Regions from separate parts of the Lysinibacillus sp. NPDC093210 genome, predicted to be linked through region 2. Evidence: riboswitches for the same ligand, from Rfam matches in the RefSeq annotation. Region 2 holds a riboswitch; the other holds the start of a gene.

Region 1 (8,946 bases), 320 kb from region 2:
CAACAAAAAAGCGCAATGGGCATGTAATGTTTTCTTACATATGATTTTTCGAATAAATTTATCTTTATTTTAGATGTATCGATTCATTAGGTTGGACCTATATATTGACATTCACTAAAATAAAACTTAATGATTACTTAAAAAAATCTTTTATAGAACATTAGTCTTGCATTATTTATATTTTACTGGTACATTATAAACGAAATATAATTTTAATAGGATCTAATAGGATATTTTTACTATCCTATATACCAATCCCTATTATAGTAATTGAATAATTCGAAAGTAGCTTTTATAATAATGACGTCGGTGGATAAAGGCCTTTTGATTCCATCCATCCAGTACAGAACAAAACTCCTTTCAAATGGTCTAAGCTACCAGATTGAAGCAAACTTCGCAAACTCCAGGCAAATGATTTAACATCGCCTTAAAATTCCTATATAACACATTGTCACCAACATTCAGTATCCAGCATACTCAGATACATAGATTTACTAGTTTTTATACAATTGGGGTGACATATACCATAGGGTGAAAACAGTAAAATTCAAAGCTATCCATGGCTATCTCGCACATAACAATGTCTTGTTAATATGTTTTTAAAGAAATGAAATTGATTCTCTTTTGTTTAAATATTATTAACCGTAAAATACATGAATTTTTTTAACACCGCTAAATTCTCTGGATGGACTCAGGCGTTTTTTTCCTATTCTTTCTCAATAAAATGGCGATGACCTATTTTACTTTGCTTACATTTAAGACTGCAATTTCAATTCAAGATAGGTGATTGGTGATGGAAGTTACATTGCGTGTTCAAGCTAAAGCTAAAATACAAGCAGTTCATTTTACAGAAAAAAAACAGGAAATTATGTATCACACAAATTAGCCATTATTGTGATTGAAGCAATGGAAAAAATCGATACCCACCTCCTTTAACACAATTGTCGTAAATGTTAGACAGAGCAATGGGAGGTAAAGTTAACCGTTATCGATAAAGCTCACTGAATAACGGAATATGATTTAACGAAGGCTTCGCAATTCAATTTAAACCAATTTATTTTTACAAATCGAGGTCAAGGAATCATATTTGGTTTAAACATATTTCTAAGGAAAATTTATAGTCGGTGTTTCAAAGAAAATTCATGGATAAGTACATCTGAAATTTGGAGGGACTTCTATGAAATGGACAATAAGAAAAAAAATAAATTTACTCATCCTTACCTGTATGTTACTAATGGTATCTATTCTAGCAATTATTAATTTTATTGAAGCGAAAAAGAATTTTTTAGAAAGTGCGGATGCGAAAATTTTATCTGACTTGCAGTTAAGTTTGCAATATTTTGATGTAATTGCCCCTGGCGACTGGGCTATCAAAAATAACGAATTGTATAAAGGTGATATTAAAATTAATGATAATTTCGCTATTGTGGATGAAATTGAGGAGCTAGCAGACGGTAACATTGTGACAATCTTTCAGCATGATACACGAGTTAATACAACGATAGTCGAAAACGGCTTACGACAAGTAAATACAAAGGCTCCTCAAAAACTTATTACTGCTGTGTTAGAGCAGAAAGGACGTTATATCGGCTCAGCAAATGTATTGGGAAGTATGTATCAAGTAGCGACCGAACCGATTATGAATAGCAACGGCGAAATCATTGGCATGTGGTCGACCGGCACACCATCAGCCCCCTATATTAACATTGCTAAAAGATATGTAATGGAAAATGTTGCGATTTTAATAGGTATTGCAATTTTAATGTTCGTGAGTATTAGTTGGTTTTTACAGCGCCAAATTATTGCGCCAATTAATCAATTAAGCTTAAATGCACAAGAACTAGCTAATTTAAATTTAGACGTGAAAATAATAAATCCTAAAGGAAAAGATGAAATTGCCAATTTAGCACAAGCCTTTAATAATATGAAGCAGCGTTTAACAGAAACAATGACTATTGTATCGAATAGTGCCAATCAAATAGCTAGCTCCTCGCAGACATTAGCTGAATCATCACATCAAACAAGTGAAGCCTCCAACCAAATTGCTTTAACAATGAATGACATTTCAAATGGAACCGCCACGCAATCAGATCAGGCTGAACGTATTGTCATGATGATGAAAAAAACGATTGAAGAAGTAACCAATAGCTTAGAAAAAGCAGAAACAACTTTAAATAGAGCGATCCAATCGACCCATATCGCTCGAAAAGGTGAAGATGCTATTAATGAAGCAATTAAGCATTTAAATACAGTCACGCATACAGTTTCTTATGCAACCGACTCGATTCAAAAACTAGGCAAACGCTCCGAAGAAATCGGTGGTATTATCACCGTTATAACTGGAATTGCGGAGCAAACTAATTTATTAGCATTAAACGCTGCTATCGAAGCTGCTCGAGCAGGTGATCAAGGAAAGGGCTTTGCTGTAGTCGCATCAGAAGTTCGTCAACTTGCTGAGCAATCCAGTTCGGCTTCTGGTCAAATTACAAATTTAATTAAGAATATACAAGCCGAAACCGCTGTGACCGTCCGGACAATGGAAAGTAATTTACTCGCTGTCAAAGAACAGGTGAACATTATTAGCAAAGGCGGAGAAGCCCTACAAGAAATCGTCGAACACGTTGTTGAAACAGAGCAAGGTGTAAAACAAATGAAGTCTGCATTCACGCATGTCAATGACAACTCATTAGGTGTTCAACAGGCAATACATGATATCTCACGCATTCTAGAAGATTCCGCGGCAGCTTCAGAAGAAATGGCAGCTACCTCTGAAGAACAACATGCAACTGTAGCTGAAATTTCTCATAAATCAGAGGAATTAGCAGAAATTTCTATCAAACTACAAAACGAAGTAAATAAATTTAAATTTTAATCTAATAACTACATGACATGGAGGAACACTGAAATGAGTAAGAATAACATGATAAATATTGGTTCAAAGACTGATTATATTCCAATCTCCTTTACAGGTAATTTAGAATACGAAGTAATCGATGAGTTAAAAGAGGAGCTACACGCTATTAGTTTAGATACAAAGCATGGCTATGTAATGGATATGCAAAAAGTAACGAACATTGATAGTACTGGTTTTGGAATGATTATTAATTTCGCTAAGAAAGTTATGATTGCCGAAAAGAAAATCGCCATTATTGTGACAGATGAATTTATTCGTAAACTGTTCGCCATCTCACAATGTGACAAAGTATTCCCTATTGCAAAAAGTGAAATGCAAGCGCAGCAAATGATTAAAGAAAAAAGCTGGATAGGTGAGCTCGCACTAAGTGAATATTAAGTGCCAATATTAAGTGCCAGGCACTCAAACAATTCTGAATTTCTCCTATGAGAAAGCATAAAAGAAGCCGCGACATATCGCGAGATAGCGATATATTGCGGCTTCTATTGTGTTTGCGAGTGACAGGCACTCACACAATTTGACTCTTCAATTATTTTTGTAAAAGCATATTTAATAAAACAACGATAATAACGATTGGTACCACTACTAACATTAACACGCGATAAGTCTTATAAAATCCCTGTCCCATTTGACTTCCCATAAGCAATTCCTTTTTCACAAAACTTTTATCTACTACATAGGCAATAAAGATTGCAATCAACAAGTTGCCCAACGGTAGCATTAAATTGGACACTAAAAAATCAGTAGCATCAAAAATCGACTTTCCGAAAATGGATACATCCGCTAACAAACTAGATGATAATGCTGACGGAATGGCAGCAATGAAGACAACAACCCCCAGCAGGAACGTTAAGACTGAACGTGACATATGCCACTTCTCCATAAATGCCGCAACAATAATTTCATATAAACTAAATGATGATGTTAACGTCGCAAATAAAAACAGTAATAAAAACAGCGCTAAAAATACTTCACCAAAGGGCATTTGACTAAATGCTGTCGGTAGCACCATAAATAATAAGCCAGGCCCAGCCTGTGGCTCTAAATCAAAGGCAAATACTACAGGAAAAATAGCTAGTCCTGCAAAAAATGACACGAGCACAGTCAGTATAACTACTGAGCCTGCTGAGTTCGGTAAACTAACATCCTTTTTCAAATACGAACTATATGTAACCAAACAAGAGAACCCTACTGCCAAACCAAAGAATGACTGCCCTAACGCCTCTAATAAAGCTTTACCCGTTATATTTGAAAAGTCTGGCCATAAGAAGAATTTCACACCCTCCATTGCCCCGTCTAATGTTAATGCACGAATAACAAGAACGATAAACATAACAAATAATAATGGCATCATCCACTTATTTGCTTTTTCAATGCCGTTTTGTACACCTAGCGAAATGACAAGTACATTCGCAAGTGTAAATAACGCTAAACCTAGTAATGTAATCCACGGAGTACTAATAATTTTTCCAAATAGCTCACTTGGATTAACCGTTGAATCAATAACAGCCCCAGATACACCTAGGCCACTATAAATAAATATCCAGCCCCCTACAACACTGTAAAAGGTTAATAATAGAAAACAGCCAAGTACACCCATGCGTCCAACCCAAGCCCAAGCAGGTTTTGTTGGAACAACCTTTTTATAGGCTGTGATCGCCTCTGATTGCGTACCACGCCCTAAAATATACTCGGATAATAACATCGGTAGGCCAATCAACAAAGTGAACACCACAAATATAAGGAAAAATGCGCCGCCACCACTTTGCCCTGTGACATATGGTAGTTTCCATATAGCCCCTAGTCCAATCGCAGCACCCGCAGATGCTAAAATAAACCCTAACTTACTGGACCATTGTCCATTGTTTTCACTCATCTCTTCAATCTCCTCAAATCTAACTAATCTCACATTAATTGTACATTAAAATAGTAATTTAGACTAGTCAATTCCTGAAGATTCCAGCATGCTATTAGATCTATAAATAAAAAACCCCGAGTATGAATAAACTCGAGGCTTAATTTATTATTTCGATAAATACATCGTACGTTGTTGTTCAATCCATCTACGCATCGTTGTGAACAGTAACGCCATAATCGCCGTTAATAGCACACCTTTAACGATATTAAATGGCAAAATACCTGCAATAATCATTTTATATAATGAATCGCCAACTACTGGCTCCATACCTAAGAAATAAGTGTACATCGGTAAAAATACTGCGTAATTTAAAAAGCTCATTCCTACTGCCATAACAATTGTTCCTGTTGCCAAACCTCCAACAAGACCCGCAATTGTTTTAAAACGGTTAAAAACAAATGATACTGGTAAAATAAATAATATACCTGTCACAAAGTTTGCAATATGCCCAACTGGAACCCCTGTAGGTGTACCCGAGAAAATCCAATCCAATATATTTTTAAATAGTTCTACTAAAATACCCGCAACTGGCCCCATTGTGATGGCTGCAAGTAAAGCAGGCATATCACTGAAATCCACCTCTAAAAATGCTGGGAACGGCGGAATTGGGAAATTAAAAAGCATTAATAAAAATGAAATACTACTTAGCATACCAATCGTAATAAACGATTGAAGTTTGATATTTTTCTTCATTGAAAACTCTCTCCTCTTTGCTGATTCAATCTTGCAAGAAGAAAGGTTACGACGTAATCGATTGTTTTTTCACGAAAAAACCCTTATGCACATCAGCATAAGGGAGAAAAGGCATGATTAAATAGCGCCATTACTAGCTTTTTTTGTGCAAACAGTGCAATCTATAGACACACTAAAAAAAACGCTCGCACATAGCTTAATTCGTAACAACGAATGACGATCGTACCTTCATCTTCTCCCATCCAGACTATACTGTCGGCCTTGGAATCGCACCAAGTCAGCCATGCAAAAAAATCTTTGCACAGGTCGCGGGCTGAAGAGCCATGTAGTAAATCTTACGAGCTAATGTAGTTTGTAGTACACTAGCGATTTACAACTCTATTACCGCCGGTCGGGATTTTCACCCTGCCCCGAAGATGAATCAATATTATTTTATAAATTAACTATAATGTTTTATCTCACAAAAGTAAATACTTCTGCTTAAAAAATTCCGATTAAATTTGTATGTTTTAATGAATGCTTCTCCAAAAGGGCCAGTGGATTTTCGAGTTCAAGTTATTCAAATTCAAGCCACGAGCGACGGATTCCGCGTTTCACCATTAGAATTCCGCGTTTTAGAGCTTGGATTCCGCGTTTCACCATTAGGATTCCGCGCTTCAGAGCTTGAATTCCGCGTTTCAACACCAGATTTCCGCGTTTCCACCAGTATTCTAATACGGAAACAACTCATAAAAAAAACAGCTACCTCATAAAAGCTAGCTGTTTTTTTTGTTACTGCATAGTTTGTTTATTTGCACCTACAGGTATCGGTAAAAAATTTGTTAAATCAAAACCTTCCCAACTATCCTGTACGACGTTATCTAAGCGTAGCTTTTTATCAAAGCTTGAAGCTGTCAGCATCATGGCCTCTATTAATTGCGTTGCCCGCACAGCATCCATTGTCATCAAATCCAGAGGTGCGTCAAATGTGATGACAACACCCCCCTCTTCTTCTTTCACTGTGTACGTTACATTTTCAGGGATGACGGGTACATATATATCATCTTTTTTATCACGCATGGCAATAAGTGCCTCTGTAACAGTAGGGTATGTTTGGTGGAAGTCGGGCGATAAATATTCAGTCCCATTTTCTTCTGTATATAAATAATAGTTGTAATGATTATCTTTCGTTAACTGCATAGGCTCACTTGGCTCACCAACCTGCGAAAATTCATAAGGAGTACCATCTGCATTTTTTACCGATATCGCTTTATATTCAGAGTCGGAAAAAGTATCTTTTAATGAACTTAAATATTTTGTTACGGAAGCTGAAGCTACATCGTAATCATTTTTTTTAGGTAAGACATGAACTAGCGTCTCACCCTCTTCTTTTAACTCACCTTTGTATGGATGATAATTAGCAAAACCAAGCGCTTCCTCATCAATTTGTGGTGCGTATTTTTCATACATTTGTAGAGTTGTCGGCTTTTGCTTTCCAAAATCAGCCGATAATTTCTCGTTCGGGATTATATAGGTCATTGGTATGCTATCAGCATTGCCACCTGGTAAGCCGATTTTAAATACTACTGCATCTGCTAAATCGTCTTCGTAAACGGATGTCCGAAGTGATAGCATTCGTGCATGTTCGGCACCGATATTCGCTTTCATCACACCATCTGCATTTTCACTTTCTTGAATAGCTCGATCCTCTTGCATCGTAGAAAAATTTTCAGGAGGGGCGTTTGCTTCATCCTTAACTGGATTATTATTTGATAAAAACACGTACCCTACTATTGATAGTACAAAAACAGCTGCAATACTACTAAGAATAGGTAACTTACTCTTTTTACGCTGTTTCATTGGCTTGATGCTTTCATTCTCGTGAGTAGCAAAAGACTGCTCTTGCTCTTCAAGCACTTTTGAATCTGTTGGTTGTTGCATTGCTTCTTGAAGATGTATATTATCTTGCAGACGTGCATCTGCAAGCAATCGTTTCAACACTTCTTCTTTCGAACGGTCATCAGTCAGCTTCGGGGCATTCTTCAACATTTGTTCTAGTTGTTCATCGTCGTCAAATTGTTTATGAGTCATTGCCTTTTCGCCTCCTGTTCCCTAACCTGTTGTAGCTGTTGCCTTAAAAACTTAATGGCTCGATGTTGCGTCGTCTTAACCTTTGCTTCTGTCCAATCAAGTATCTGCGCTGTTTCAGCAATCGATAAATCTTGGAAAAAGCGCATAATAATAACCATTTTTTGATCCCCTGTACAATTTTCAAGTGCAGACTCTATTTGCATTAATTCATCACTGGCCTGTAGCATATCTTCCGGTGATGGTGTGGTTGAATGTAGTTGTTCCGTTTCCCAGTCAAAAAAATCGAGCGAATGTTTTTTGCGCACTGCCTGCTTTCTAAAATGATCTATTGCGACATTTTTAGCAATAGCAAAAAGCCATGTTTTTTCACTGCTATTTCCTGCGAATTGTTCATACGATCGCAGAACACGAACGTACACCTCATGTGATAGATCCTCAGCAAGTGTACGATTTTTTACTAGATAAATAAGAAACTGGAACACGTCTTGATGGTATGAATCGTATAATCGATGGAACACGGAGTCATTCAAAGCACTCCACCCCCGTTCTCATAGTATTTGTCGTCTAACGCTCGCACAAGTTACATCTTAATTATGATTTACTCAAAATTTTGCTAAGTGCCAATATCTGCACTAAAACTACATGCTATCAGCTTACAGGCATTGGCATTAAGTCATCTAAAATGCTAGCCGCCTGTAGCCTTTATTTATGACTTTTCAAATCAATGGGCTTCTAACGGACAAAGTTAGTCGAAGGGTAAATAGAAAGTAAAGGTTGTTCCTTCTTTTAATACACTATCGACCATAATGTTTCCGGAATGCGCCTTTACAATGTTTCGAGCAATAGCAAGCCCTAAACCAGTTCCCCCTTTAGAACGTGTACGCGCTTTATCTGCCTTATAAAAACGCTCAAAAACATATGGTAAATCTTCCTGTGGTATACCATGTCCTGTATCCTGAACAGAGATTTTAGCAAATGTCGGCTCCTTCTCTACTTTTACAAAGACAGAACCTTCATCTGTATGACGCAGTGCATTATCAACTAAATTCGTTAACACTTGTTCAATACGATCCTCATCCATGCTTATTACCGTATCTTCATCAAACTCACTATTAAAAAGGAGCTGAACATGCTTCTCTTTTGCTACTTGCGCAAATTTTTGGGTAATGCGCTCAAATGTTGCATTAATCGGTACTTCATCTTTGTATAATGTCATATGTCCAGATTCCATGCGTGCTAAATCTAATAAATCTGTAACTAAACGTCCCATACGCTTTGATTCATCATAAATAATTTTAGTAATCTCATTGCGTTCTTCTTGATCTTGTATAAAATCATCATCCATTAGCGC
Region 2 (8,946 bases):
TAACGATCATTAATATAAATAAAATGGCTGCTAGCCACACTAATACATTCATATCAATTTACCCTCTTTCGTTTAATGAAAAAAATAGAAGTATAAAGACTGATGGGGATTGTTAATACAACGCCAATACCACCTGCTAAAGCGCGAGCTAATTCTAATGAAAGATTCATGGAAAGTGTTAGCCCTAGCGTAGACGAATTTTTTAAATATAAAATAAGCATAGGAATGGAACCACATATATACACAAAAAACAAAATACTCGTAATTGTCCCCATCACATCTTTTCCAATATCGAGCCCTGAAACTTTTAATGCTTTATCAGAAATTGATGGATCTTGTTCATATAAAGCAAACATAGAAGAAGCCATGGTAATTGAAACATCCATTACAGCTCCTAATGCCCCGATAAATAAACCAGCCATAAAAACCATTCGATAAGGACGCGTTAGAAATTGCATTTCCTCGTATCGAAGGCCATTTTCAGATGTAATCCACAATACGAAAAAGCTTATAAGTAATGAAATGAAAGTTCCTAAAAGTGTTGCCAGCATTGCCGCATAGGTTTTTTCATTTAATCCATTTATGAGTATCAACGAAACACCAGTAAATAGCAGAACACATGCACCGCTAACGAATAACAAGCTGACGTTAGCGTGCTTTACATATAAATCCAATGCAAATGATAAAATAAGTGCATTAACAATCAAACTGATTATCGAAAATAGCCCCTGTCTTTTGCCAACAATTAATAAGGCGAAAATAAAAATCCAGGCAACTATTAATACGTATTGATCGCGTTTTGCATCTAAAATTGAACCTGTTAATTGACCTTTATGAGCTTTGTCTGCCTTTATGGAAACAAAAAGTTTGTTTCCGACCTTGTATTCATGATCAAAAGCGCCAGAGGTAGAATACTCATTTGTTAAATGAATAAGTTGTCCTTTGACTTCTCCATTTTTTACTAATGCAGTTATTTGCTGCGTAAATAACTGATCGTCATTACTATACATATCCGATACAGGTGTTGAATCTGTCAACTCTGTTTTTATCACTTCTGCAATTGGCCGCTCATAAAAGGATTCATTGTGAGAAACAAATAAAAAGGAAGCCACAAAGCACAGTACTAATAGGATATAGAATAAAATCCGTTTTTTATTAGACATAATAGTAAACAATAAAAAAACCTCCAATGAGGGGAATTTGACTATGTTCGTAGCAAGTGAAGTGTCCGTTGTACAGAAGCTACGTTGAACGATGACTCACATTAACATTCCTATTTTTCTATGTCAAGGTTGGTCAAAAGTAGTCACGTAGGAAGTAACGCTCTTTACCATTTAAGGTTTCCTTTTATGATAAAAGAGCATGCCGTCTATGATGGTTTGACTGTTGAATATTTAGTTTTATATAACTTGATTTGCACGTATCATTTTTAGTCATTCTACTGAATATGTAAAACCATTCAGATAATTGCATATTGTATGTCTGACATGAAACTGAGAGGGGAGTGAGGTTGCCGAAGGGGGAGAGAAAAGAAAAAAGGACGATACCCAAAATCATTTCACAATCGGGATAACGTCCTGTTTTCGTTTTAACGTATAGTTTTTGCCGAAGATTTGCTTTGTGTAGAAGAGCTGAGAAGTTGTATTTGCTCTTCTAGTACTGTACTTGCGTTTTGTAAAAACTGTGAAATGAGAGCAAGCTCTTCTTGCTTGTAGGAAGAAGCTAGTTGAAGCATGGCTTGGTGAAGCGACTCATACGTATGACGGATTTCTTCTTTCGATTCATATTCTGGGACTATAATGACCCTGCGACGATCATTAGGATCATTTTCTCTACGCACATAACCGATTTTTTCAAGGCGATCAACTAATGCTGTAATACTGCCTGTAGCAAGGCCCGTTTTTTTTGAAAGCTCTCCGGCAGTAATTGGACCGGTTTCACGTAAAATATCCAAAGAAATAAAATCATTATTGTATAGCCCAAGAGATGCAGCCACATTTTGCTGGTGTAGTATTGTGCGAGTTCCTAGCCCGCGCATAAGTGAAGTGAAATGTTCACGTGGATCAATCATTTGATTTTCTTGATTGCTTGACAAAAGATAAGCCTCCTTTTAGACTATTAATATCTTGATGGTCGAGATATTAGATGGTCAAGATATTTGATGAGTGTGTAATTGTTTACGTGTTCATTCTAGCGAAGGTATTAATAATTTGTAAAGGGGTTTCTAAATGGAAGCATCGAAAAGTAATAGTAATACAAAGTTGGTAGTGGCAGGTTTACTTCTTGCCATTTTTATGTCTGCAATTGACAATACAATTGTTGCGACTGCAATGGGAACAATCGTATCGCAACTTGGAGGCATGGATAAATTTGTTTGGGTTACTTCAGCCTATATGGTAACAACAATGGCTGGTATGCCTATTTTCGGTAAGTTATCCGATATGTATGGAAGAAAAAGATTTTTTATTTTTGGTCTAGGTGTGTTTTTACTTGGTTCGGCTCTTTGCGGTTTTGCTCATACAATTGAGCAACTTAGCATTTTCCGCGCGATTCAAGGGATTGGTGCAGGTGCGCTAATGCCAATCGCATTTACAATTGTATTTGACATCTTTCCACCAGAAAAACGAGGGAAAATGGTAGGGCTACTCGGCGCTGTATTCGGTATAGCAAGTGTCGTAGGACCACTTCTCGGTGCTTATATTACAGATCATTTTGGTTGGGAATGGGTTTTTTATATTAACTTGCCAATCGGTATCGTTTCATTAATTCTTATTATAAAAAATTACAAGGAATCTCCTGTGCTTACAAAGCAGAAAATCGATTGGTGGGGAGCGGCTACTCTTGTATTCGCTGTTATCAGTCTTATGTTTGCACTGGAGCTGGGTGGTAAACAGTTCGATTGGAATTCAGCACCGATAATTTCATTATTTATCAGTTTTGCTGTGTTCTTTATTGTGTTCTTTTTTGTAGAGCTGAAAGCAGAAGAACCAATACTTCCTTTCTTCTTATTTAAACGTCGTTTATTTGCCTCTTCGCAAATATTAGCTTTCTTATATGGCGGTACTTTTATTATTTTAACAGTATATATACCGATTTATGTGCAGGCGGTATATGGTGCTTCCGCAACGAATGCAGGGCTCATTCTGATGCCAATGATGTTGGGATCCGTGGCAGGAAGTGCTTTTGGTGGTATTTTCTTAACGAAAATAAGCTATCGAAACTTAATGGTTATTTCAGTTATATCTTATTTTGCAGGTATGTTTTTACTAAGCACACTTACGCCAGATACGGCTCGAATACTTCTTACGCTGTATATGATTCTCGTAGGCTTTGGCATGGGCTTCTCCTTCTCATTACTACCGACAGCTTCACAGCATAATTTAGATGCTCGTTATCGGGGTACGGCGAATTCAACCAATTCGTTTCTTCGTACGCTAGGTATGACGATGGGAATTACAATTTTTGGAACAATTCAAAACAATGTATTTGCTAGTAAGCTAACAGAAGGTTTTAAAAATATGGGGCAAGGCTCAAATTCTGCAATGTTTGATGTTGGCGATATGAGAGAAATTTTTGAACCTAGTGTACGCGAGAATATCCCTGCAAACATTCTTGATATTATTGTGAATGCTATGTCTAACTCTGTGACACATGTATTTCTCCTTGCCCTCATTCCTATTGTTATTGCAGCCATTTTCGTTTTCATGATGGGGAACTCCCGCGTGATTGTTACAGCTGAAAAAGACAACAAGGAAAATTAAATAAAATATAGTAAGAATTTAGGCTGTTGACGATACTAAAAAGTCGTACTATGTTCAGGAGGATAATGATGAAAGAGACTATTTTTATTAAAGGTGCTTGGGAAAATAATTTGAAGAAAGTGTCACTTTCCATACCTAAATATAAGCTAGTAGTGCTGACTGGACCGTCTGGCTCAGGGAAATCAACGTTAGCTATGGATACACTTCAGCGGGAATGCCAAAGACAGTATTTAGATTCTATGGGAATGATGGCTAATGCGATTAGCAAGCCTAAGGTGGAGTTTATTCGAGGGCTGTCACCGTCAATCAGCGTTGGGCAGCATGTTACGAATCGAAATCCACGGTCAACAGTAGGAACAGTAACAGAAATTTATAAGTATATCCGTTTTATCTTTGCCAGACTTGGTGAACAAGTTTGTACTTCATGTCATGTAAGTATTCCTGCTTCTTTTGAACCAACAGAAGCGTTCGTAGAGGAAGATGAGGAATCAGATAATCGATTAATTAGTTGTCCAAATTGTCATGAACAGCAAGCGAAGTTAGGCATGCTACATTTTTCTTTTAACAAGCCAGAAGGTGCTTGTGAAACTTGTAGCGGCCTTGGTCATGTGGCGAGTATAAACGAGCCGATGGTTTTTAATCCTGAGCTTAGCTTACGCGACGGTGGCGTAGCCTCTCTTAAGGGGGTCCATCGTGACATTCAAATGCGTATTTTAGTGGCAGCAGGAAAGCATTATGGCTTTGAATTTGACCCTGATCTACCATTAAAAGATTACGATGATGTCCAGCGAGATTTATTATATTACGGTGTCGAGAGCGAGGAATTTAAACGTCACTATCCAAATAGTAAACCGGCCGCAGGAACAAAGTTTGAAGGAGTCATACCGAGCTTATGGAGACGTTATAAGGAGAAAGAGGGGGAATCAGGAGCTAAAGAAAAAGAAGGAAGTTTCTTTCATGAACAACTTTGCCCAGATTGCCTTGGTGCACGCTTAAAGAAAGAAGTGCGTCAAGTTAAAGTAGCAGATGCAACAATTTCGGACGTATCAGAGTGGTCACTTGAAGATGTATTCGAATGGACGAATAGCTTGCAGATGGCGTTCCCTGAAGCAAGTCATCATTTATTGGTGCCTATTATTGAGGATATGTTAACAACACTTCAGCGGCTTATCGATGTTGGACTTGGTTACCTTTCATTAAACCGTCAGACGGTATCATTGTCTGGAGGAGAGACACAACGTTTACGACTTGCTACCATACTTGGTTCAGCTTTAACTGGCGTTCTGTATATTTTGGATGAACCGACAACTGGTCTTCATGCAAAGGATACAGCAGGCCTCATTCGAGTGCTTCAGGAATTACGTGATTTAGGTAATACTGTACTAGTTATCGAGCATGATGTTGAGATGATGCGTGCTGCAGATCATATCATTGATATTGGTCCAGGTGCGGGAATACATGGTGGAACTGTTGTAGGAGAAGGCAGTTTGGATGATTTAATGTCAAATGAGCAATCAGTGACTGGAGCTTATCTAGTAGAAGAAAGTTTCCCTTCTCCTGTTCGAGTTCGTAGGGAGGGAAATGGGCAGCATATCACGATTCAACAAGCAAAACTTCGAAATGTCGACATCCCTACTGTTTCTATTCCATTGGGCTGTCTCGTGTCAGTAACAGGCGTTTCAGGTTCGGGGAAATCCACGCTTGTTTTCGACATTCTTGCGCAAGGAAAATCGAAAAACCTTTCCCAAACTGGATGTAAGGAAATTAGTGGGTTAGAACATATCGAAAATATCGTTATTTTTGACCAATCGCCAATGGGAAGAGTACAGCGCTCTAATGTCGCTACCTATACGGATGTCTTTACGCACCTCCGCAAATTGTTTGCAGGATTACCAGAAGCAAAAGAGAGAGAATTAACTTCAAAGCATTTCTCCTTTAACTCTCCGGGGGGACGATGTGAAACATGCCAAGGCTTAGGTGTATTATCAGTAGATATGGACTTCTTAGCAGATATAGAAGTGACATGTACAAACTGCAAAGGTAAAAGGTTTACTGACGAAGTGTTGCAAGTAAAATATGAAGGGTACTCCATTTCAGATTTGCTAAATATGTCTGTAGAGGAGAGCTTACCAATTCTGAAATCGGAAACAAAGATTTCTCGCATGATTGAAATGCTATGTGAGGTAGGGTTGGGTTATCTTCAATGGGGACAATCGGTCAAAACTTTATCTGGCGGTGAAGGACAGCGTATTAGGCTGGCAAACGAATTAAGTAAAGCATCCAAAAGCCACACGCTTTATTTATTGGACGAACCTACGACGGGTCTTCATCCATCTGATATTAAACTGCTGCATGCTTTATTAAACAGACTTGTGTGCGCGGGCAATACAGTTATCGTCGTCGAACATAGTCTAGAATTAATCCGTGAATCAGATTGGGTTATCGATATTGGACCTGAAGGAGGAGCCGCAGGTGGAAAGCTTGTAGCTGAAGGAACGCCGGAACAAGTGGCAAAAGTATCGGATTCCTTTACGGGGATGTTTCTGAAAGAAGTACTCGCCGAAGCGTACTAATTACATTTAATATACTAGCAGTACTTTAAAAAAATTATAGGATATTAAAAATACGCTCTTTTAGTTAAGATGAAGGTTATTGTGCGACCTTCTACTAAAGAGCGTATTTATGAATCCTTTCAAAATTCCATTGGACGTTACGAATTTTAATTATCCCCAAAGTCACTAGCTCCTTATTAATACGCTCAATTATTAACTGGTTGTTTTCATTTGCACATTTGGATTGTGCCAAGGCAATTAAACTACACAAAATAGCCATTAAAAAATTTTAAGTGGATAATGTATTAAAATAATGTTATCGTATGAAGTAACTAAATAAACATATCCTTCAGGGTAGGGTGAAATTCCCAATCGGCGGTGATGAAGTAATTCAAAGTCCGTGAGCGAAAGCTGATTTGGTGCAAATCCAAAACCGACAGTTACAGTCTGGATGGGAGAAGGGTAAATTTATAAGCTTTTTAATTTCGTATGACTTTAAAAGGTCTATTTGGCTACGCTTATATACAAAACTACTTCCCTTCGCCTTCGTTGGGGAGTTTTTTATTTAGTTAAAAATTTAATAGTAATTTGTTCTTCGGGGTAGGGTGAAATTCCCAATCGGCGGTGATGAAGCAATTCAAAGTCCGTGAGCGCAAGCTGATTTGGTGCAAATCCAAAACCGACAGTTATAGTCTGGATGGGAGAAGAACGATGAGATGGTAGCCTGTGGAAATATTTATATCCATTAGGTTTATTTAGTGACGTCTTATGTATGAGAACTCCCAAACCCCATTATTATATGGGGTTTTTTGTTTGTCTCGTTTAGGCAATTACAGGTCAAAATTTAAAAATTAGAAAGTAGGTGGAAAATGTTTACAGGTATTATTGAGGATGTTGGTACAGTAAAAACCTTGCAAAACGATAGACAAAGTATGAAAATTACCATTATTTCGTCAAAGATAGTATCGGATGTGAAACTAGGAGATAGTATAGCTGTCAATGGCGTGTGTTTGACAGTTACACATCATAATGAGCAGGAACTGACGATGGACGTAATGCCTGAAACAGTGAAAGCTACAAATTTGCAGCAACTCACTGTTGGTAATGCAGTAAATTTAGAGCGTGCAATGCCTGCAAACGGACGTTTTGGTGGTCATTTTGTTTCAGGGCATGTTGACGGAGTGGGAAAAATATTGCGCAAACGTCCAATGGCCAATGCAGTATACATTGATATAGAACTTTCAGAAGAGTTAACTAGCTATTGTATTCCTAAAGGTTCAATCACAATTGATGGAACGAGTTTAACGCTCTTCCATGTGGAAAAAAACAGCGTCACCGTATCGCTTATTCCGCACACTTACAAGGAAACCGTATTAGGAACAAAAAATGTTGGATCTCCAGTCAATATTGAAACCGATTTAGTTGGTAAATACATTATTCAACAGCTACAGCGTGGTCAGCAATCACCGACCATTACAAAAGATTACTTAGCGAAGCATGGGTTTTAATCTGTCTTTGAAAGTATAGAACGTACAGTAAATGAAAGTTTATTAGGAGGTGGCAATTTTGCTACATTCAATTGAAGAAGCAATTGCAGATTTAAAACAAGGCAAAATGATTGTGGTCGTGGATGATGAAGACCGTGAAAATGAAGGGGATTTACTTGCCCTTGCAGAGTTCATGTCACCAGAAACGATAAACTTTATGGCCACTTATGGAAGAGGGCTTATTTGTACGCCAATTTCACAGCGTCTTGCACAACAATTAGCGTTGCATCCCATGGTCGTAAATAATACGGACCATCACCAAACGGCATTTACCGTAAGTATTGATTATAAAGATACAAAAACAGGCATTAGTGCCTTTGAACGCGCTTTGACGATTCAGAAAATGCTAGACTCACAAGCGCAAGCAACAGATTTTCGTAGACCTGGGCATGTATTTCCCCTTATAGCAAAGGAAAATGGTGTTTTAGAACGTAGAGGGCATACGGAGGCTACTATCGATTTAGCAAAGCTTTGCAAAAGCATACAAGCAGGCGTTATCTGTGAAATCATGGGGGATGATGGTGAAATGCTACGCTTCGATGACTTAGTCAAATATGCGAAAAAACACAAATTAAAAATGATTTCGATTGATGCACTAGCAGCCTATCGCCGTCAACAAATGCAAGGGAAAAATTCACTTACAGTGTAAAAGAGGAGAATCAATTTATGGGAAAAACATTTGAAGCACAATTAATTGGTAGTGATTTAAAAATAGCGGTAGTAGTTGGTCGATTCAATGAATTTATTACAAGTAAATTATTAAGCGGTGCATTAGATGGGCTAAAACGTCATGGTGTAGACGAAGCGTTAATTGATGTTGCGTGGGTACCAGGTGCATTTGAAATTCCATTTATCGCTAAACAACTAGCTGAAACAAAAAAATATGATGCCATTATTGGTCTTGGTACAGTTATTCGTGGCTCTACGACACATTATGATTATGTTTGTAACGAATCAGCAAAAGGCATAGCTAACGTTTCTCTTGCTACAAATGTACCAGTTATTTTTGGTGTTGTCACAACTGAAAATATTGAGCAGGCAATTGAACGTGCGGGGACAAAATCTGGTAATAAAGGCTATGACGCT

The links. A riboswitch is a leader RNA that binds a small molecule or an ion and turns the genes downstream of it on or off. The one in region 2 is predicted to bind FMN.
Region 1: linked by a shared signal. The riboswitch ahead of ACIP9C_RS03670 (ECF transporter S component) and the one ahead of ribE (riboflavin synthase) in region 2 are both predicted to bind FMN.

Annotation. Positions count from the first base shown of each region.
Region 1 is NZ_JBIVOE010000001.1:732,046-740,991, forward strand. It holds gene ACIP9C_RS03655 (methyl-accepting chemotaxis protein) at 1,178-2,872, shown strand; gene ACIP9C_RS03660 (STAS domain-containing protein) at 2,906-3,292, shown strand; gene ACIP9C_RS03665 (sodium-dependent transporter) at 3,444-4,790, opposite strand; gene ACIP9C_RS03670 (ECF transporter S component) at 4,938-5,525, opposite strand; FMN riboswitch at 5,752-5,947, opposite strand; gene ACIP9C_RS03675 (hypothetical protein) at 6,062-6,277, shown strand; gene ACIP9C_RS03680 (RNA polymerase subunit sigma) at 6,297-7,595, opposite strand; gene sigX (RNA polymerase sigma factor SigX) at 7,592-8,125, opposite strand; gene ACIP9C_RS03690 (ATP-binding protein) at 8,341-8,946, opposite strand, start outside.
Region 2 is NZ_JBIVOE010000001.1:410,613-419,558, reverse strand. It holds gene ACIP9C_RS02070 (YibE/F family protein) at 1-52, opposite strand, end outside; gene ACIP9C_RS02065 (YibE/F family protein) at 54-1,163, opposite strand; gene ACIP9C_RS02060 (MarR family winged helix-turn-helix transcriptional regulator) at 1,589-2,071, opposite strand; gene ACIP9C_RS02055 (MDR family MFS transporter) at 2,229-3,761, shown strand; gene uvrA (excinuclease ABC subunit UvrA) at 3,830-6,334, shown strand; FMN riboswitch at 6,655-6,780, shown strand; FMN riboswitch at 6,901-7,026, shown strand; gene ribE (riboflavin synthase) at 7,183-7,821, shown strand; partial or broken gene ribB (3,4-dihydroxy-2-butanone-4-phosphate synthase) at 7,880-8,470, shown strand; gene ribH (6,7-dimethyl-8-ribityllumazine synthase) at 8,527-8,946, shown strand, end outside.